Regions from separate parts of the Geodermatophilus sp. SYSU D01105 genome, predicted to be linked through region 1. Evidence: riboswitches for the same ligand, from Rfam matches in the RefSeq annotation. Region 1 holds a riboswitch; each other region holds the start of a gene.

Region 1 (6,455 bases):
ACCGCGACTACTACTCGCCGATCCGGTCGACGTTCGCGTCCGGGGCGCACGCGGCGGTGGTCGAGATCGACCCGGCGACGTGGGAGATCGACGTGGTGAAGTACGCGGTCGTGCACGACTGCGGCAACGTCGTGAACCCGATGATCGTCGAGGGCCAGGTGCACGGCGGCGTCGCCCAGGGCATCGGCGGCGCGCTGTACGAGCGGATGGCCTACGACGCCGACGGGCAGCTGCAGAACGCGTCGTTCATGGACTTCCTCATGCCGTACGCGTCGGAGGTCCCCGACGTGGTGATCGACCACCAGGAGACCCCGTCGCCGCTGAACCCGCTGGGCATCAAGGGCGCCGGCGAGGCCGGGGTCATCCCCGGGACGGCGGCGATCGCCTCGGCCGTCGAGGACGCGACGGGACGGCGGATCGCGGCGATGCCGCTCTCCCCCACCCAGCTGTACGACCTGATGCGGTCCCCCGATTCGGAGCGGACGGCGGCGTCCGCCCGCAGGACAGGAGTGAGTGCGTGAACCTCGACGGCTCTGCGGTGCTGCACGCCGACCCGGAGAAGGTGTGGTCGGTGATCACCGACCCGGCGGTCCTGGCCCGCACGATCCCCGGGTGCGAGTCGCTCCGGAAGGTCGGGGACGACGAGTACGAGATGAGGGTCTCGGTCGGGGTCGGGGCGATCAAGGGCACCTACGCCGGCGAGGTGCGGCTGACCGACCAGAACCGGCCGAAGTCCTACGTGATGCACGCGTCCGGTGCCGGTGCGCCGGGCAACGCGCGGGCGCAGGTGACGATCAACCTGGAGCCGTCGGACGGTGGCGCGACGACGCTGACCTACTCGGCCGACGCGGTCATCGGCGGCCCGGTCGCGGGCGTGGGCCAGCGGATGATCACCGGCGTCGCCAAGCGGATGGCCGGGCAGTTCTTCACGGCGATCGACGACGAGCTGACCGGGGTGGCCGCTCCTGCGGTCGAGGCTCCGGCCGCTGAGGCCGTTCCCGCCGCTGCCGGCGAGGCCGCCCCGGCTGCCGCTGCCCCCACGGTCTTCGCCGGCCGGGCCGCCGCCGCGCCGGCCGCGCCCTCCGACGTCCGGACGCTGGTGACCGGCGCGCTCGGCGGTGCCGGGCTGACCCTGCTCGGCGTCGTCGTCGGCTGGCTCCTGGGCCGCCGCAGGGGCTGACCCGCACCGGGTCAGGCGGCGCGGGCCTCCGCGCGCAGCGCGACCGCGGCCAGCAGCTCCCAGCGGATCGCGGAGCTGCCCGGCCGGACCACCCGCCAGTAACGGGCGAAGCGCCGCTGCGTGGCCGGGTCGGTCGCCACCACGCGGGTCTCCGAGCTGAGCTCCGTGCCCCCGCAGGACGGCGTCAGCCGGAAGTCCAGGGCCGCCTTGACCCAGCCGGGCTCCGACCAGGCCCGCAGGCCGTCGGCGTCGAGCGGCGGAGGTCGCTCCCCGCCGCCCAGCCGCCACGCCTGCAGCACGCCGCCGAACACCACGGAGACCGGCGGGACCGAGGACAGCAGCGGCACCGGGAGCGCCTCGAGGAACGGCCGGTCGCGGAGGTGTCCGACCCCGCGGCCGGCGAGGACGACCGGGAGGAACCGCGCGGCGCCGAGCGCGACCGTCACCGGCAGCCGGGACAGCCGCACGCGGTGCAGCTCCTCCCAGACCACGGCCGGCGGGGCGTCGACCCACCGCGCCTGGCGGGTGACGTGGTCGGCTCCCGCCAGCACGTCGTCGAGGTCCACGGAACTCCCGTACCCGGCAGGCGAGCGCCGTGTGCACCCAGCGCGATCCCGGACGGCACCGGGGCGCACTGGGTGCACGAACCGGGGCGTCAGCTCGCCCGGCGGTCGGTCAGCGTCGGGTAGTCGGTGTAGCCCTCGGGGCCGGCCGCGTAGAACAGGTGCGCCCGGGGCTCGTTCTCCGGGTGCTCGCCGGCCCACCGCTCGACCAGGTCGGGGTTGGCGAGAACGGCGCGGCCCACGGCGACGGCGTCGGCGTGCGCGGCCTCGATCAGTGCCACGGCCTCGTCGCGGGTGGTGACCGTGCCGAAGCCGCTGTTGGCGATCAGCGGGCCGCCGAAGCGCCGGCGCAACTCCTGCACCAGGTCCCCGGCGGGCTCGCGGTGCAACACCGACAGGCACGCCAGGCCCAGCGGGGCCAACTGGTCGACGAGCGTGCCGTAGGTGGCGAGGACGTCGTCCCGGTCGGTCTCGAGGGCGTCCTGGATGTCGTGCTCGGGCGAGATCCGCAGGCCGACCTTGCCGGCGCCGATCGCCGCGGCCACCGCCGTCACCACCTGGCCGACGAAGCGCGCCCGGTTCGCCGGCGACCCGCCGTACTCGTCGGTGCGCTGGTTGGACGCCGGGGAGAGGAACTCGTGCAGCAGGTAGCCGTTGGCGCCGTGGATCTCCACGCCGTCCAGCCCGGCCTCGACGGCGCGGCGGGCGGCGGAGACGAAGTCCGACACGACGTCGCGGGCCTCGGCCACGGTCAGTGCGTGCGGCACCGGGTAGGGCTGCTTGCCCTTCTCGGTGTGCCCCTCGCCGTTGATGGCGATGGCGCTGGGGGCGACGACGCGGCGGCCGCCGTTGACGTCGGGGTGGGTGACCCGGCCGCCGTGCATCACCTGCATGACGATCGTGCCGCCGCGGGCGTGCACCGCCTCGGCGACGCGGCGCCAGCCCTCGACCTGCTCGTCGGTGACGATGCCGGGCTGGCCGACGAACGCCTGCGACTCGTGGTTGGGGTAGGTGCCCTCGGTGATGATCAGGCCGACGCCGGCGCGCTGGCGGTAGTGCTCGACGACGAGGTCACCGGGGACGCCGGAGGCACCGGAGCGCATGCGGGTCAGCGGGGCCATCACGACGCGGTTGGCGAGCTCGATGTCGCCCAGGGTCACGGGGGAGAACAGGTCCACGGGGAGTTCGACGCTCGACCGTGGGGCCGCCATTCCGGGACGCGACCGTCACGACGCTCACAGTGACGCGCGTCCCGTCGGCACCACTACGGCGTCACACCGATTCGTCGGCCGTCGAGTGGCGCGGTGCACATCGCGTTCTTACGGTGACTGCGTCCGGCCGATCGTCGCCTCCCGAGCCCCGGGAGCCCGCGCCGGACGCCGCCGAGTCGCACTCACCAGGTGGGTGCGAGCCGGGGACCCACCCGCACCACCCGGGGTGAGTCCCGCTCCCGGGAACCATCCGGGAGCGGGTAGGGCACTCCCAGCCCGAACCCGTCAGCTGACCCGGTAGGCGGCCCGGGGAGACAAGGAGAACCACCGCGCCCGGGGCTCTCGCCCCCGCGCGCCCACAGGGTCCGGGACCGTCGCGCTCCCGCCTGTCCACGTCCCAGGTACCAGCCGCCCGGCACGCACTGTCGGCCGACGGCGCCCAGCCGGGCACCCGTGTCCGGCCGGTGCCGCGCGCCCAGCTGACGACACGCCGACCGGCGCGGCCGGTCCCGCACGTCCCGGCGCCGACGGTGCCGGGCACCCGCACAGCACGAGGACCACCATGCACAACGAGCACACCCACTCACCCCGCGCCCTGCACCGGCTCGCCGTCGTCGGCGCCCTGGGCCTCTCGCTGGCTCTCGCCCCCGTCGGCGGGTCGCTGGCCCAGGCGGAGGTCCAGGGCAGCCCGGCCGCGGTCGGGGCGAGCGAGAAGCAGGCCTACAAGGACCACGCCCTGGGCCAGGTCGGTGGCAACCGGACCCAGTTCGGCTGCCTGGACCGGCTGTGGGAGCGGGAGAGCGGCTGGAACCCGCATGCCCAGAACCCGACGAGCAGCGCGTACGGCATCCCCCAGTTCCTCGACTCGACCTGGGCCAGCACCGGCATCCGCAAGACGTCGGACCCGTACCGCCAGATCAAGGCCGGCCTGATCTACATCGGGGAGCGGTACGGCAGCCCCTGCGGGGCATGGGACCACTCACGGTCCACCGGCTGGTACTGAGGACGAGCTCCCTTCGACGTCACCCGTGTCACCGGCTGACCGGCTGACCTGATCCGCGACGGGGGGCCACCCCGACCCGGGTGGCCTCCCGTCGCCTCGAGGAGCGGGCACACCGCGTCCCACACGGCCGCCCATCCCCGCTGTCATCGCCGAATGCCGATGACATCGAGTGCGAGCGCTCCAGAGCCGTCGGTCGACGAGACCACCGCGCTCTCCGCCGCCGCGTGCGTGTTCCGCAGCCTCGGCGACCCGGCCCGGCTGGCGATCCTGCGTCACCTGGCGCTCGGCGAGCACAGGGTCGTCGACCTCACCGCGCACCTCGGGCTGGCGCAGTCGACCGTGTCGGCGCACCTGGCCTGTCTGCGTGACTGCGGGCTGGTGACCTCCCGGCCGAAGGGCCGGGCGTCGATGTGGTCGCTGGCCCACACCGCGCCCCTGCTCGACGTGCTGTCGGCGGCCGAACAGCTGCTCGCCGCCACCGGCGACGCCGTGGCGCTGTGCCCCGTCTACGGCGAGGCGGCCGGCCGGTGACCGCCACCTCCGCGCACCCGGCGCTGACCCCGATGGAGCGGAGCCGGCTGGGCCGCCGGGCACAGCTGCTGGCCGGGGCATCGGTCACCTACAACGTCATCGAGGCGGTCATCGCGGTGGTCGCGGGCCTCGCCGCCGGATCGGTCGCGCTCGTCGGCTTCGGTCTGGACTCGGTCGTCGAGGTCTCCAGCGGGCTCGTCATCCTGTGGCAGTTCCGCCATCGACTGCCCGAGTCACGCGAGCGGCAGGCGCTGCGGCTGATGGCGTTCTCGTTCTTCGCCCTGGCCGCGTACGTGACCGTCGAGTCGGTGCGCGCACTGTCCTCCGGCGGGGATCCCGAGGCCTCACCGGTCGGCATCGGCCTGGCGATCGCCTCGCTGGTCGTCATGCCGTTCCTGTCCTGGGCGCAGCGCCGCACCGGCCGCGCGCTCGGCTCCCACGCGGTCGTCGCCGACTCCACGCAGACGCTGCTGTGCACCTACCTCTCGGCCGTCCTGCTCGCCGGGCTCGTCCTCAACGCGACACTCGGCTGGGGGTGGGCCGACCCGATCGCCGGGCTGGTCATCGCCGCCGTGGCGGCCCGCGAAGGGGTCGAGGCGTGGAGGGGCGAGGGCTGCTGCGCGCCCGACCGTCCGGGCGAGGCCCCCGACGGCGCCGGCGACGGGTGCGGCTGTGCTGACGGCTGCACGGACGCCTGCTGCGCGCCCGCCACCTCACCGCAGACCCTCCAGATCACGCGCCGCCAGCAGGACCGATGAGCGCGGTCGCCCTGGCCCTGTACGTCGTCGCCCTGGTCGTGCTGTTCGGCGTCCGGTCGTGGGTGCAGCACCGCCGCACCGGCAGCACCGGCTTCCGGGGCATCTCCGGCACCCCGGCCGAGGCCGCCTGGTGGGGCGGAGTGCTGTTCGTCGCCGCGGTGGTGCTCGGCCTGGCCGGGCCGCTGCTGGCCGTGACCGGCACCGTGCCCGCCGATCCCCACCCCGTCCTGGCCGCGGTCGGGCTGCTCCTCGCGCTCGCGGGTCCGCCGCCACCCTGGCCGGCCAGGCGGGCATGGGCGCGTCCTGGCGGATCGGCGTCGATCCCGGCGAGCGGACCGACCTGGTCACGACCGGGGTGTTCGCCTGCGTCCGCAACCCGGTCTCCACCGCCATGGCGCTCGCCCAGGTCGGCATGGTCCTGGTGGTGCCCACCTGGATCAGCGTCGCGGCGCTGGTCGCGCTGATCGCCGCCGTGGAGGTGCAGGTCCGCGTCGTCGAGGAGCCCCACCTGAGCCTCCTGCACGGGAACGCCTACGCCGCCTGTGCCGCACGCACCGGCCGGTTCGTCCCCGGCGTCGGCCGTCGTGCCCGTCCCCCGGCCGACGCCCGCATCGGCTGACGGCGGCGCCTCCCCGCCCCTGGTGCCCCCCGGAGGACGGTCTCGGCCCGAGGGGGTCCGCCCTCAGGCCGCCGGCGAGCGGTCCCGGTTGACGAGGATCGCCAGCTGCGTGCGGGTCCGGACGTCGAGGCGGCGCATCGAGGCCGTGAGGTGGCTCTTCACGGTCGACAGGCTCACGAACAGCCGGCAGGCGATCTCCTCGTTGCTCAGCCCCTGCGCCACCAGCTCGGCGACGTCGCGCTGCCGCTCGGTGAGCCGGTCGAGGGGATGCTCCTCGGAGCCGAGCAGGGCCTCGGGGTCACTCAGGTACCGCACCAGGTGCCGGGTGGCGGTGGGGTCGAGTGCCGCCTCGTGCCGGGCGAGTGCCCGGACGCCGTCGACGAGCCGTTGCGCGGCCGCGCGACGGGGCAGGTAGCCGCGGACCCCGGCCTGCAGGATCTCCACCAGCCGACCGTCGACGTCCGCGTCCGGCTCGGCGAGCACGAGCACCGCCGTGTCCCGCTGGCAGAGGGTGCGCAGCACGGGCAGGGTGGCGCCGGCCACCAGGCCCTGCCGGACGACGACGACCTGCGTCGCCACACCCTCGGCGA
Region 2 (6,455 bases), on a different contig from region 1:
CACGACCGGCATCGAGCCGGACTTCTCGCTGGTCAAGTACAAGAAGCTGGTCGGTGGCGGCTCGATGCAGATCGTCAACCAGACCGTGCCGCGGGCCCTGCGCAGCCTGGGCTACCAGGACGAGCAGATCGAGGCGATCGTCGAGTACATCGCCGAGCACGGCCACGTCGTGGACGCCCCGAGCCTGCGCCCGGAGCACTACGAGGTCTTCGACTGCGCGATGGGCGAGCGGGCCATCTCCCCGATGGGCCACGTCCGGATGATGGCCGCGGTGCAGCCGTTCATCTCCGGTGCCATCAGCAAGACGGTCAACATGCCGGAGACGGCGACCGTCGAGGACGTCGAGAACATCTACTTCCAGGGCTGGAAGCTCGGCCTCAAGGCGCTGGCCATCTACCGCGACAACTGCAAGGTCGGCCAGCCGCTGTCCGACGCCAAGGCCAAGAAGGCCGACACGACGGCCGCGGCCGCCGAGGTGGCGGCTCCGGCGGCGCTCGCCCACCCGGTGCGCAAGCGGCTGCCGAAGAAGCGGACCAGCATGACGACGTCGTTCAGCGTCGCCGGGGCCGAGGGCTACATGACCGCCGGCATGTACGAGGACGGCAGCCTCGGCGAGGTCTTCCTCAAGCTGGGCAAGCAGGGCTCCACCCTGGCCGGTGTCATGGACGCCTTCTCGATCGGCATCTCGATCGCGCTGCAGCACGGAGTGCCGCTGGAGACCTACATCCAGAAGTTCACCAACATGCGCTTCGAGCCGGCCGGCATGACCGACGACCCGGACATCCGGATCGCCCAGTCGGTGATGGACTACATCTTCCGTCGCCTGGCGCTGGACCACCTGCCGGTGGAGAAGCGGGCGAACCTCGGCATCTTCAGCGCCGAGGAGCGCGCCGCCCAGGTCTCCGGCTACGGCACCTCGGCCTCCACGCCCGAGGTCGTCGAGGAGGAAGAGGTCGACCTGGAGGCGCTGCGCACCTCCGCGCCGGCCGAGGGCCCGGCCAAGCCCGAGCCCAAGGCGGAGAAGTCGGTCAAGGAGGCGCACTCCTCGGCCGAGCTGCTCGAGCTGGTCACCGGGACGGCCACCGACGCGCCGCTGTGCATGACCTGCGGCACGAAGATGCGCCCGGCCGGCAGCTGCTACGTCTGCGAGGGCTGCGGCTCCACCAGCGGCTGCAGCTGAGAGCGAGGCTCGCCAGGACGTCCCGCGGATCCTCACGGGACGTCCCGGCGGGCTCGCCTGGGTGGTCGGTGCCGAGTGTGCTGACCGGACCCACCGGAGGTCTGCCTGCGTGGGACCTCGTCGTGCCGCCCCGGCCGCCTCGTGCGGCCGGGGCGGTCCCGTCTCGGCACCGGCCGGAGACGTGCCCGGGCCGCCGTCACCGGCCGCGTCGTGCAGGCACCGGGAGGGCGCTGCACCGGGAGCCGGTCCGTGCCTGGTGCGTCAGTGGACCCCCGCAGGATTGGCTACTTTACGATGTTCACACATCCGCGAGTGCTGCGGGGGCTGTCCGGGGGTGGGCGTGCGCGGAGGCCCCGACGGCTCGGCCAGCATCGAGACCGAGGCCGGGGGACGGGTGCTCCGGCTGCGGGGCGAGGTCGACGTGGAGGTCGTCGATCGTCTCCGACGTGAACACCCCGGTGGGCTGCCGCCGGTGGTGGCCATCGAGGCCGGCGAGGTGACCTTCCTGGACGCGGCATGTGTCGCCCTGCTGGCCGAGCTGGCCCGGGTGGCCGACCGGCAGGGCCGGACGCTCGTGCTGCGGTCCGCCTCGGCGCGGGTCGACCGGGTGCTACAGCTGACCGGAGTGGACGCCCTCTTCCAGCGGCCCGGATGACGTCGCCGTCGCTGCCCGGGTCGGGCTCTCGACCGGCGGGATCGTCGCGCCCGGTGCGTCGGGGTCCTCGAGGAGGTCGCTGAGGAGGTCTCGGGTGGAGGTCAGCTCCGTGACCAGCAGCTGCCGAGCCACCGCCAGCAGCTGCGAGGTCCTCGGGTCGCGCAGCGAGTAGCGCACCGCCGAGCCCGAGCGGTGGGCGATGACGACCTGAGCCCGCCGGAGCACCGCGAGCTGTTGCGAGAGCTGTGACATCTCCACCTGGAGCTGGGTCGCCAGTTCCCCGACGGTCCGCTCGCCCTGCGTCAGCTGCTCCAGGACCAGCACGCGCAGGGGATGACCCAGGGCCTTGAACAGATCGGCCTTCGCAGCGGCGATCGGGACATGGCGGTAGGGCACGTCCCGGACTCTACGGGCCGCCGATCCGCCGGGGTCCCGCTCCCGACGGGTGCCACCCGGGTGGGGGGCAGTCGGCCCGGCCGGGCCGCATCCCAGGGCGCGGACGGCAGCGACCTGCCAACTCGCGGACGGCAGCGACCCCCGCCCGCGGACGGCAGCGACCCCCGCCCGCGGACGGCAGCGACCCCCCACCCGCGGACGGGTGGGGGGGCGCTGCCGTGGTGCCGGGGACCCGGGATCGGAGGGGTCAGCCGCGGTAGTTCACGTGGACGTGGTCGAAGTGGTTCGCCGTCACGCCGCCACGGTCCTCCATGGCCTTCCAGGTGCCGGTCGGCGAGGTCAGGATCCGCTGCTGCCAGATCACGTACTCGACGCCGAGCTCGTCCCAGTGGTCGACCTGGTACTGGGCGATGGCGTCCCCCAGGGCGGCGTCGGACAGCACCATGTAGTCCAGGGCCAGCCCGGACGGGTGCCCGTGCGGGTCGACCGCGCTGCCGCGGGTGCCGCCGATGGTGATGCCGGCGGCGCCGGGCACGTTGCTGACCACCGCGTCGGCGGCCGCCTGCGCCTGCGGCCGCACGGCGCCGGCGCTGTTGGTGATCTGCGCCGTCGTGGGCGCAGGTGCCGGAGCGGCCGGGGCGGCGGCAGCCACGGGGACCGAGTTGCCGACGGTGCCCACCTCGACGGGGGCGACGGCGGCCTGCGCGGCACCGGCGACCAGCAGCACCTGACCGGGGAAGATCAGGGTCGGGTCGCTGCCGATGACGCCGACGTTGCGCTGGTACAGCTCGCGCCAGGGCTGGTGGAACGTGGTGGCGATCTCGGCCACCGTGTCGCCGCGCTGGACCGTGTAGACGTCCGACGGGGCGGCGGTCGGGGCCGGAGCGGCCTCCGGGGCCGGGGCGACAGCCGGCGCTGCGGGAGCGGCGGCCGGCGCGGGGGCCGGCGCCTCGACAGCGGCCGGCGTGGTGCCGTCGGCCAGCTGCTTGCCGCAGGTCGGCCACGCGCCGATGCCCTGCCCGGCGAGGACCTTCTCGGCGATCTCGACCTGCTGCGCCGGGGTCGCGAGGTCCGCGCGGGGGGCGAGGTCGGTCCCGCCGTAGCCGGCCCAGGTGGACTGGCTGAACTGCAGCCCGCCGTAGTAGCCGTTACCGGTGTTGATGCTCCAGTCGCCGCCGGACTCGCACTCGGCGACGCCGGTCCAGTCGTGGGTGGTGGCGGCGGATGCCGGGGTGCTCAGGACGCCGAGTCCGACGACGGTGGCCCCTGCCGCGACGGGGGCCTTGGCGATGACCTTCTTGGTCCGGACATAGCGCGGCGCACGGTGCTTGGCCATGGGTGATCTCCGATCACCGCCGGCGAGGTGAGCTGTCGGGTTCGGACGATCGGTGCCCGGCCGCGGATCGCGGCTTCACCCCGAGGCGCGCCCGGCCGTTCGGCCGGAGCGCCGTGGAACGTGGGTCCCCCACCCCTGCCCTGAGGTTCTGGAGACGGCTACCGGTGGGCAGGGTTTGGCGGACCGGCGCCACGCTCCCATCTGCGGAACGCAGCCAAAACGTTACGTTGGGTCATGTGAACTGTCGCCGTGACGGTCGTCACGTGGTGGTGTGCGTGGGGAGGACGTGCAGGTCGGGGCAGGAGCGCTCCGCGGACGTGCTCTCCGGCACAGGGTCCCGGCGGCGGCCGCGGCTCCCGGCGGCGGCCGCGGGTCCCGGCGACAGCCTCGGGAACGGTCCGGCCGCCGCCGGGGTCGGTCACAGGACCTGGTGGCCGTACATCTCCCCGAGCGGGTCGGCGATCAGCTCGATGCGGGCGCCGTCGGGGTCGCGGAAGTACACCGACACCCCGCTGTGCACCTCGTGCGGCACCCCGGCGTCGGTCAGCCGCCGCACCAGCTCCTGCCAGCGCTCGGGGTCGACGCTGATGGCCATGTGGTGCAGCCCGCCGAGCACCTCGGCATAGGGGCCGACGTCCAGGCCGGGGAAGTCGAAGAAGGCGATGAGGTTGCCGTTGCCGATGTCGAAGAAGAAGTGCGAGGAGCCGGGGTAGTCGCGGTTCTCGATCAGCTCGGTCAGCGGGAAGCCCAGGACGTCCTGGTAGAAGCGCACGGTCCGCTCGACGTCGCTGCTGATCAGGGCGGTGTGGTGCAGGCCGCGGGCGGTGGTGGCGGGGCGCTCGCCGGCCGGCCGCAGGTGTGCGGCGCGGATGCGCGCCCGCTCGGCCTCCAGCGCAGCGGGGTCGGGGGCGGTCGTCGTCATCGGGGTGCGTCCTCTCGGGTCGGGGCGTCAGCGGTCGGCGGAGGGGGCGAGCCGGAACTGCTCCCGCCGCTCGGCGGGCACGAGCTCGAGATAGGCGGGGTGTCGCTGGATGTAGCCGCGGATGAACGGGCAGAACGGCAGGACGGCGTGGCCCGCCGCCCGCGTGGCGTCCAGGGCGCCGCGGGCCAGCACCGAGCCCAGCCCCCGGCCCTCGAAGGCCGGGTCGACGACGGTGTGGGTGAAGGCGACCGACGACGCGGTCCGCCGGTACTCGGCGAAACCGGCGACCTGGCCGTCCACCCGCACCTCGAAACGTCCGGCCCCGGGCACGTCCACCACCACCGGCTCGTTCTCGGGCATCGCACACCGGTCCTCTCGGTCGACGGCAGAGTCTTGCAGGCGGGGACCGGCGCGCACGCCGATCCCCGCCGGCGACCGAGGAACGCGACTCGGGCGGCTCAGGAACCGGCGGCCCGCGGCCTGGGGACGATCGGACCCGGTCCGACCCGTCCCTCCATCAGGCAGGTCGTCCCGGCGGCCCGCGTCCGTGCGCCCTCGATCCGCCGCCGGGCCTCCTGCACCAGCGTGCCGTCCTGCCGGGGAGCGCAGACCAGGATGGGCCGGTGCGCCCGGACGGCGGGGTGGGCGAAGGCCTGCTCGACCAGCTGGGCGCTCAGCGGGTCCGGCAGGTCGGGGCCGTCGGCCCAGAACTCCACGACGACCTCGCCGTCGGGCTCCCACACGTGCGCCTCCGCGACCGCCACGGCGGACATCACCACGGTGACCCCGGTCGGTTCGACGAGCAGCTCCCAGCGCCGTCCGTCGGGTGTGCCGCCCGGGATGCGGCGGGGGCGGGCGAGGGCGGTGGGGGCGGTCCTGGGGCGGGGCGGCTGCGCGGCAACGGTCAACGCGGTGCTCCTCGGGACGGGTGTCGGGTGAGCCGTCTCCACGGTGCCGAGCGCGCGGTGCCCAGCGCAGGGCCGTTGGTCCCGGAATCGGCGGTCCACCTCCGGCCGGGGCCGAGCGCGGGGAGGCCCGGGCCGGTGCGGCAGGGTGTCCCCGTGGCCGACGGTGCCACCGGAGGCGGTGCGCGGGACGCGGTCGTCGCGCCGTCCGGACCCGAGGCGAGGAGACGGTGCATGAGGACGCGGGGAGCCGTGCTGCGGGGACCCGGCGACTGGGAGGTCGTCGACCTGGAGGTCCGGGACCCGGGCCCGGGTGAGGTCCTGGTCGACATGGCCTACGCGGGCCTGTGCCACTCCGACGAGCACCTGAGGTTCGAGAGCGCCCGCTACCCGATCGTCGGCGGGCACGAGGGCGCCGGCGTCGTCCGGGCGGTCGGTGGGGGCGTGACCGGCCTGGAGCCCGGCGACCACGTGGTGACCGCCTTCCTCCCCACCTGCGGCCACTGCCGCTGGTGCGCGTCGGGCCGGTCCAACCTGTGCGACCTGGGCGCGACCATCGCCACCGGCCGGCTCCCCGACGGCAGCTGGCCGTTCACGCTCGACGGCGAGCCGCTGGGCGGGTACTGCATGGTCGGCGCCTTCGCCGAGACCTCGCTGCTCTCGCAGTACTCGTGCGTCCGGATCGAGCGGCGCCACCCGCTGGACGTCGCCGCGCTCATGGCCTGCAGCGTGCCGACCGGCTGGGGGTCCGCGGTGAACGCCGGGCCGGTGCGGCCGGGCGACGTGGTCGTGGTGGTGGGCACCGGCGGGGTCGGCTGCAACGCCGTCCAGGGGGCGGCGAGCGTGGGGGCCCAGCACGTGGTCGCCGTCGACCCGGTCACCTTCCGCCGGGAGTTCGCCCGGACGCTGGGCGCCACGCACGCCGTCGCCACGACCGAGGAGGCCGCGGCCCTCTCCCGGGAGCTCTCGCGGGGCACGGGCGCCGACGTCGTCATCGTCACCACCGGCGTCACGGACACCGGGATCATCGCCGGAGCGCACCGCTGCCTGAGCAAGGGCGG
Region 3 (6,455 bases), on a different contig from region 1:
CGGGGAGCTGCGGTACTACGACAACCGGTTCCCGATCGCGCCGGGGACCGGGGAGGGCACCCCGCAGGAGGTGCACGCCCGGCAGCACTACGAGCTGGTCGACTGGCGGCGGGCCGACTCCGACCTGAACTACCGGCGGTTCTTCGCGATCAACACCCTGGCCGGGCTGCGGGCGGAGGACCCGGAGGTCTTCGCGGCGACCCACCGGCTGGTCCTGGAGCTGGTCGAGGCCGGCGCCGTGGACGGCCTGCGGATCGACCACCCCGACGGGCTGGCCGACCCCAAGGGCTACCTCGACCGGCTGGCCGAGGCCTCCGGCGGCCGCTGGACCGTGGTGGAGAAGATCCTCGAGCCCGGGGAGGACCTGCCGGAGAGCTGGGCGACGGCGGGGACCACCGGCTACGACGCGCTGGCCGAGGTCGACGACGTGCTGGTCGACCCGGCCGGGGAGGCGGCGATCACCGCGCTGGACACCGAGCTGTCCGGCGGGCCGGTCGACTACGCCGAGCTGGTGCGCGCCTGCAAGCGCGAGGTGACCGACGGGATGCTCGGCTCGGAGGTGGCCCGCCTGGTCCGGGTCATCGGCGAGCTGCCCGGCATCTCCCGCGAGCAGCAGACCGAGGCCCTGGCCGAGCTCCTGGCGAGCTTCCCGGTCTACCGCACCTACCTGCCCGACGGCCGGGAGCACCTCGACGCGACCGTGGCCGCGGTGCGGGAGCGCCGTCCCGACCTGGCCGGCGCCGTCGACGCGCTGCACTCGGTGCTGTCCCAGGCCGGCACCGAGGCGGCGACCCGCTTCGAGCAGACCAGCGGACCGGTCATGGCCAAGGGCGTCGAGGACAGCGCCTACTACCGGTGGGCCCGGTTCGTCGCGCTCAACGAGGTCGGCGGCGACCCGGCCCGCTTCGGCAGCACGGTGGCGGAGTTCCACGAGGCGCAGCAGCGCCGGCTGGCGCGCAAGCCGGAGTCGATGACGACGCTGTCGACGCACGACACCAAGCGCAGCGAGGACGTGCGGGCGCGGCTCGCGGTGCTGGCCGAGCAGCCGGACGACTGGGCGCAGCTGGTGCGCCAGCTGCTCGCCCGGCACCCGCTGCCCGACCGGCCGCTGGCCTCCTTGGTGTGGCAGAACCTCGTCGGCGCCTGGCCGCTGTCCCGGGAGCGGGCGCACGCCTACGCGGAGAAGGCGGCTCGCGAGGCGGGCACGTCGACGACGTGGACCGACCAGGACGAGGAGTTCGAGGCCCGGCTGCACGCGCTGGTCGACGCGGCCTACGACGACGAGGCGACGCACGGCGCGATCGAGGACGTCGTCGCCCGGATCGCGCCGGCGGGCTGGTCGAACTCGCTGTCGCAGAAGCTGCTGCAGCTGACCATGCCCGGTGTCCCGGACGTCTACCAGGGCACCGAGCTGTGGGACTTCTCCCTGGTCGACCCGGACAACCGCCGTCCGGTGGACTACGCGCTGCGCCGGCGGCTGCTGGCCCGGCTCGACGGGGGTTGGGTGCCGCCCGTGGACGCCGAGGGCGCGGCGAAGCTGCTCGTGGTCTCCCGGACCCTGCGCGCCCGCCGCGAGCACCCGGAGTGGTTCACCGGGTACGAGCCGGTGACGGCCACGGGCACGGCGGCCGACCACGTCGTCGCCTTCGACCGCGGCGGCGCGGTGACCGTCGCGACCCGCCTCCCGGTCGGGCTGGCCGGCGCCGGTGGCTGGGGCGACACCGCGCTGCAACTGCCCAACGGGGCGTGGCGGGACCTGCTCACCGGTGGGCGGTACGTCTCGGACGCCGCCGGGCTCCCCGTCGGGGCAGCGCTGGAGCGGTTGCCGGTCGCCCTGCTCGTGCGGGACTGACGCAGGACCACCACGCCACCGGGCTCGCGGCGGGACCCCGCAGGGGCCACGTCCGTCACGAAGCGCAGCGGGGCGGGGGCGGTGCGCCGCTCCCGCCCGGCCTGTCGCAGGAGGGCCGTGCCCCGCCCCCCTGCCGACAGGCCGGGTGCGGCACGCCCACCTAGCGTTCGCGGCGTCCGGCTCCCCGCCGGGCCCGGCGCCGTCCCGCCCAACCCCGTCCGGCGGCGAGCGGACCTCTGCACGACCGTGGACGGGGGTGGGGGACCCACCTACGACGCCCCGCGCGAGGTGTGCGCAGCGCGTCTGGGGGTGAAGCCGCGATCCGCGGCCGGGCACCGATCGTCCGAACCCGACAGCTAACCCCGCCGGCGGCCGATCGGAGGACCCCCATGCCCCAGCACGACCGATCCCGCACGCCCGCACGCGGCCTGCGCCGCGGCGCCGTCGTCCTCACCGGCGCGGCGGCGCTCTCCGCCCTCGCGCTCCCCGGCACGGCTCAGGCCGCGGAGCACAACTGGGACGGCGTCGCCCAGTGCGAGTCGGGCGGGAACTGGCAGATCAACACCGGCAACGGCTACTACGGCGGCCTGCAGTTCAGCGCCAGCACCTGGGCCGCCTACGGCGGCCGCGAGTTCGCGTCCAACGCCCACCTGGCCAGCAAGGAGCAGCAGATCGTGGTCGCCGAGCGCACGCTCGACGGCCAGGGCATCGGCGCGTGGCCGACCTGCGGCAGGCACCTGACCGCCGCGGTCCAGTCGCCGGCGCCGGCCGCCGAACCGGAGCAGGCCTCGCGGGCGGACCGGGCGGCGACCGGCAGCCACGTCGTCCAGGCCGGGGACACCCTCGGCTCCATCGCCGCCCGCCACGGCACCGAGGGCGGCTGGCGCGGGCTGTGGGAGCTGAACCGGGACCAGGTCAGCGACCCGAACGTGATCCGCGTGGGTCAGACGCTCCGGGTCTGACCGGACCGCGGGGCCCGGCCGGTGCGCTCCCGGCCGGGCCCCGCCGCGCGCGGGGCCGGCAGCTGGTCCGGAGGTGTCCCGCTCCCGCCGTGGACGGGCGACCCAGCCCGGTCGGCCCTGCGCTCCCTCCTCCGCGGACCGTGCCCGGAACCCACGGTTGGCCGCCGGGTGTGCGGGCATGATCCGTCCCGATCCCGGCCCTCCGGCCAGTCCCCGTCTCGTCCCGCGTGGAGGCACTGCGCATGTCCGCACCCGTCGAGTTCTCCGTCTGGGCACCGCTGCCGAAGCGGGTCCGGCTCCAGGTCGACGGCTCCGTGCACGAGATGCACCGGGACGACGGCGGCTGGTGGCGCGCCGAGGTCGAGGCCGGGCCGGAGGCCGACTACGGCTTCCTCCTCGACGACGACGAGAAGGTCCACCCCGACCCGCGCTCGCGCCGGCAGCCCGAGGGGGTGCACGGGCCCTCCCGCCGGTTCGACCCGTCGGCGTACGCGTGGGGCGACGCGGCGTGGACGGGGCGCCCGCTGGCCGGCGGTGTGGTCTACGAGCTGCACGTCGGCACGTTCACCCCGGAGGGCACGCTCGACGCGGCGATCGAACGGCTGGACCACCTGGTCGAGCTCGGTGTCGACTTCGTCGAGCTGCTGCCGGTCAACGGCTTCAACGGCACCCACAACTGGGGCTACGACGGCGTCCTCTGGTACGCGGTGCAGGAGGACTACGGCGGCCCGGCCGCCTACCAGCGGTTCGTCGACGCCTGCCACCAGCGCGGGCTGGCCGTCGTCCAGGACGTCGTCTACAATCACCTCGGCCCGTCCGGGAACTACCTGCCGCAGTTCATGCCGATCTTCGCCGAGGGTGCCAACACCTGGGGCAACTCGATCAACCTGTCCGGGCCGGACTCCGACGAGGTGCGCCGGTACATCATCGACAACGCGCTCATGTGGCTGCGGGACATGCACGTCGACGCCCTCCGGCTCGACGCCGTCCACGCGCTGGTCGACGAGCGGGCCACCCACGTGCTGGAGGAGATGGCGCAGGAGGTCGACCGGCTGTCGGTGGCCGAGGGGCGCCCGCTGACCCTCATCGCCGAGAGTGACCTCAACGACCCGCGCCTGGTCACCCCGCGGGTGGCCGGCGGCATGGGGCTGACCGCGCAGTGGAGCGACGACTTCCACCACGCGCTGCACTCGACCCTCACCGGCGAGGGCCAGGGCTACTACGCCGACTTCGCTGCTGCGGGCCTGTCCGGGCTGGCCAAGACGCTGACCGGCGCCTACTTCCACGACGGCGCGTGGTCCAGCTTCCGCCGCCGGCACCACGGCCGGCCGGTCGACGTCGACGAGCTGCCGGGCTGGAAGTTCCTCGGCTACCTGCAGGACCACGACCAGATCGGCAACCGCGCCGTCGGCGACCGCATCTCGGCCTCCCTCTCCCCCGGCCTGCTCGCCGTCGGGGCGACGATCGTGCTGACCAGCCCGTTCACCCCCATGCTGTTCATGGGCGAGGAGTGGGGCGCGAGCACCCCGTGGCAGTTCTTCACCAGCCACCCGGAGCCGGAGCTGGGCAAGGCCACCGCCGAGGGGCGGATCGGCGAGTTCGCCGAGCACGGGTGGGACGCCGCCGTCGTGCCCGACCCGCAGGACCCCGAGACCTTCACCCGCTCGAAGCTGGACTGGAACGAGGTCGAGGAGGAGCCGCACGCCCGTCTGCTGGCGGTGCACCGCGCGCTCCTGGCGCTGCGCCGCGCGCAGCCGGACCTGGTCGACCCCGACCTGTCCCGGGTCGCGGTCAGCTGGGACGACGAGGACCGCTGGCTGGTCGTCCACCGGGGCGCGCTGCGCGTGGTGGCCAACCTGGCCGGCGAGCCGCGGGAGGTCGACCTGGACCGGCCGGCCTCCGGGGTCCTGTTCGCCACCGGCGAGGAACCGCGGATCGACCGGACGACGGTGACGATGCCGGCCGAGAGCGCGGCCGTGGTCACCACCTCCTGACGTGCGCCGCCTGCTGCCCGGGCCGGCGGCCGACCTCGACGACGACGCCCTGGTCGAGGCCTACCGGCTGCCGCCGGGGCGGTCGCTGCGGGTGGACTTCGTGGCCTCGCTGGACGGCGCGATCACCGTCGGCGGCCGCAGCGGGGGCCTGGGGTCGCCCGGCGACAAGCGGGTCTTCCGGCTGCTGCGGGCGCTGGCCGACGTGGTGCTCGTCGGGCACGGGACGGCGGCGACCGAGGGTTACCGGCCCGTGGCGGCCGACCCGACCGTGGGGGCGCTGCGGACCGCGCTGGGCCGGCCGGCGTCGGCGCCGGTCGCCGTCGTGTCGCGGCGGGCGTCCCTGACCCCCGGCGACCGGCTGGCCGTGCCCTCGACGCTGCTGGTCACCTGCGCGGCCGCCGACCCCGGGCGCCGTGCCGCGCTCGCCGACGCGGGGGTGACCGTCCTGGTCTGCGGGGAAGACGACGTGGACCTGCCCTCGGCGCTGGACGCGCTCGCCACGCGCGGACTCGAGCAGGTGCTGTGCGAGGGGGGTCCGGCGCTGCTGGCCTCGGCGCTGGCCGCCGGGGTGGTGGACGAGCTGGACCTGAGCGTGGTGCCCGCCCTCGTGGGCGCCGGGGAGCCGCACCTGCTCACGGCGCCGCTCCCCGACGCCGTCCGGCTGGAGCTCCGGCAGGTGCTCGAGGAGGACGGCGTCCTGTTCACCCGGTACGCCGTCGGCTGACGGCCCCGGGAGCATCGCAGCGAGGGCAGCGAGCGAGGACCGGAGCCGATCGGTGGCCCGTCGGCTGACTACCGGACGCGGACGGGGACGGTCACCTGGTCGGCGTCGACCTTCTCGGCGGGCTCGAGGCCGGTCACCTCGACGACCCGGTGCAGCGGCACCGCGCGCACCGCCCCCTCCGCCTCGACGAGCAGCAGCCCGTCGGCGAAGCGCACCACCACCTCCTGCAGCGGCGCGTCCCCGTCGCCGGCCAGGGTCACCGAGCGGGCGCGGTAGGTCATGTCGGGCCGGTACTCCGAGACCTCCATGCCCGCGCACGCTAACGGTCCCTCCGCGGGTGCGCCGCCCGAGACCGCGTCCTCGGCTCAGCCCACCAGCCGCACCGCGTCCCCGTAGCCGAGCAGCCCCTGCATGTCTCCGGTCCGGTACCTCCGACGCCCTGCGCACCGCTCTGTCGGCGCACCGCTCCCGTGGGGAGCCGGACCGCACAGATGGGGACCTGCGACCCATGAACGAGGCCGGCCTCCGCCCTAGCGTCGCCCGTATCGGACCCGCGCGGTCCGCCCTCGACTCAGGAGGACGACATGGGCAAGGCAGTGGTGAGCCTGACGACCGGCCTCGAGGACCCCGAGAAGGTCACCGTCGCGATGCTCATGGCCGTCGGTGCGGCGGAGTCCGGCCGGCCGACCGCCATGTTCCTCGCCAAGGAGGCGGTGCGGCTGGCCCTCGACGGGGTGGCGACCGGGACCGCGTGCGAGGGTTGCCCCTCGCTGACCAGCCTGTTCGAGCGCTACACCGCGGCGGGCGGCCGGATGTTCGTCTGCCCCATCTGCTTCAACGCCAAGCAGCTCGACGCTGCCGGGTTGATCAAGGGCGCCGAGCTCGCCGGGACGGTGCCGCTGTGGGAGTGGATCGGCGACGAG

Evidence for each region. Region 1 has a riboswitch for cyclic di-AMP ahead of ACI79I_RS21625 (aggregation-promoting factor C-terminal-like domain-containing protein). Riboswitches for the same ligand answer to the same signal wherever they lie in the genome.
Region 2: it holds a riboswitch for cyclic di-AMP, as region 1 does, so the genes downstream of both, ACI79I_RS20310 (LysM peptidoglycan-binding domain-containing protein) here and ACI79I_RS21625 (aggregation-promoting factor C-terminal-like domain-containing protein) in region 1, are expected to answer to the same signal.
Region 3: it holds a riboswitch for cyclic di-AMP, as region 1 does, so the genes downstream of both, ACI79I_RS12250 (transglycosylase family protein) here and ACI79I_RS21625 (aggregation-promoting factor C-terminal-like domain-containing protein) in region 1, are expected to answer to the same signal.

Annotation. Positions count from the first base shown of each region.
Region 1 covers NZ_JBJGYR010000029.1:17,123-23,577, reverse strand. The annotation lists gene cutA (aerobic carbon-monoxide dehydrogenase large subunit) at 1-521, shown strand, start outside; gene ACI79I_RS21640 (SRPBCC family protein) at 518-1,180, shown strand; gene ACI79I_RS21635 (hypothetical protein) at 1,192-1,746, opposite strand; gene ACI79I_RS21630 (alkene reductase) at 1,836-2,921, opposite strand; cyclic di-AMP (ydaO/yuaA leader) riboswitch at 3,114-3,273, shown strand; gene ACI79I_RS21625 (aggregation-promoting factor C-terminal-like domain-containing protein) at 3,517-3,957, shown strand; gene ACI79I_RS21620 (ArsR/SmtB family transcription factor) at 4,111-4,488, shown strand; gene ACI79I_RS21615 (cation diffusion facilitator family transporter) at 4,485-5,246, shown strand; gene ACI79I_RS21610 (methyltransferase family protein) at 5,539-5,865, shown strand; gene ACI79I_RS21605 (LuxR C-terminal-related transcriptional regulator) at 5,929-6,455, opposite strand, start outside.
Region 2 covers NZ_JBJGYR010000024.1:47,980-54,434, reverse strand. The annotation lists gene ACI79I_RS20325 (vitamin B12-dependent ribonucleotide reductase) at 1-1,180, shown strand, start outside; gene ACI79I_RS20320 (STAS domain-containing protein) at 1,521-1,835, shown strand; gene ACI79I_RS20315 (ArsR/SmtB family transcription factor) at 1,791-2,231, opposite strand; gene ACI79I_RS20310 (LysM peptidoglycan-binding domain-containing protein) at 2,479-3,567, opposite strand; cyclic di-AMP (ydaO/yuaA leader) riboswitch at 3,570-3,731, opposite strand; gene ACI79I_RS20305 (VOC family protein) at 3,986-4,489, opposite strand; gene ACI79I_RS20300 (GNAT family N-acetyltransferase) at 4,517-4,849, opposite strand; gene ACI79I_RS20295 (hypothetical protein) at 4,948-5,397, opposite strand; gene ACI79I_RS20290 (NDMA-dependent alcohol dehydrogenase) at 5,629-6,455, shown strand, end outside.
Region 3 covers NZ_JBJGYR010000011.1:56,105-62,559, forward strand. The annotation lists gene treY (malto-oligosyltrehalose synthase) at 1-1,852, shown strand, start outside; cyclic di-AMP (ydaO/yuaA leader) riboswitch at 2,109-2,218, shown strand; gene ACI79I_RS12250 (transglycosylase family protein) at 2,242-2,814, shown strand; gene treZ (malto-oligosyltrehalose trehalohydrolase) at 3,057-4,808, shown strand; gene ACI79I_RS12260 (dihydrofolate reductase family protein) at 4,810-5,532, shown strand; gene ACI79I_RS12265 (hypothetical protein) at 5,601-5,840, opposite strand; gene ACI79I_RS12270 (peroxiredoxin) at 6,117-6,455, shown strand, end outside.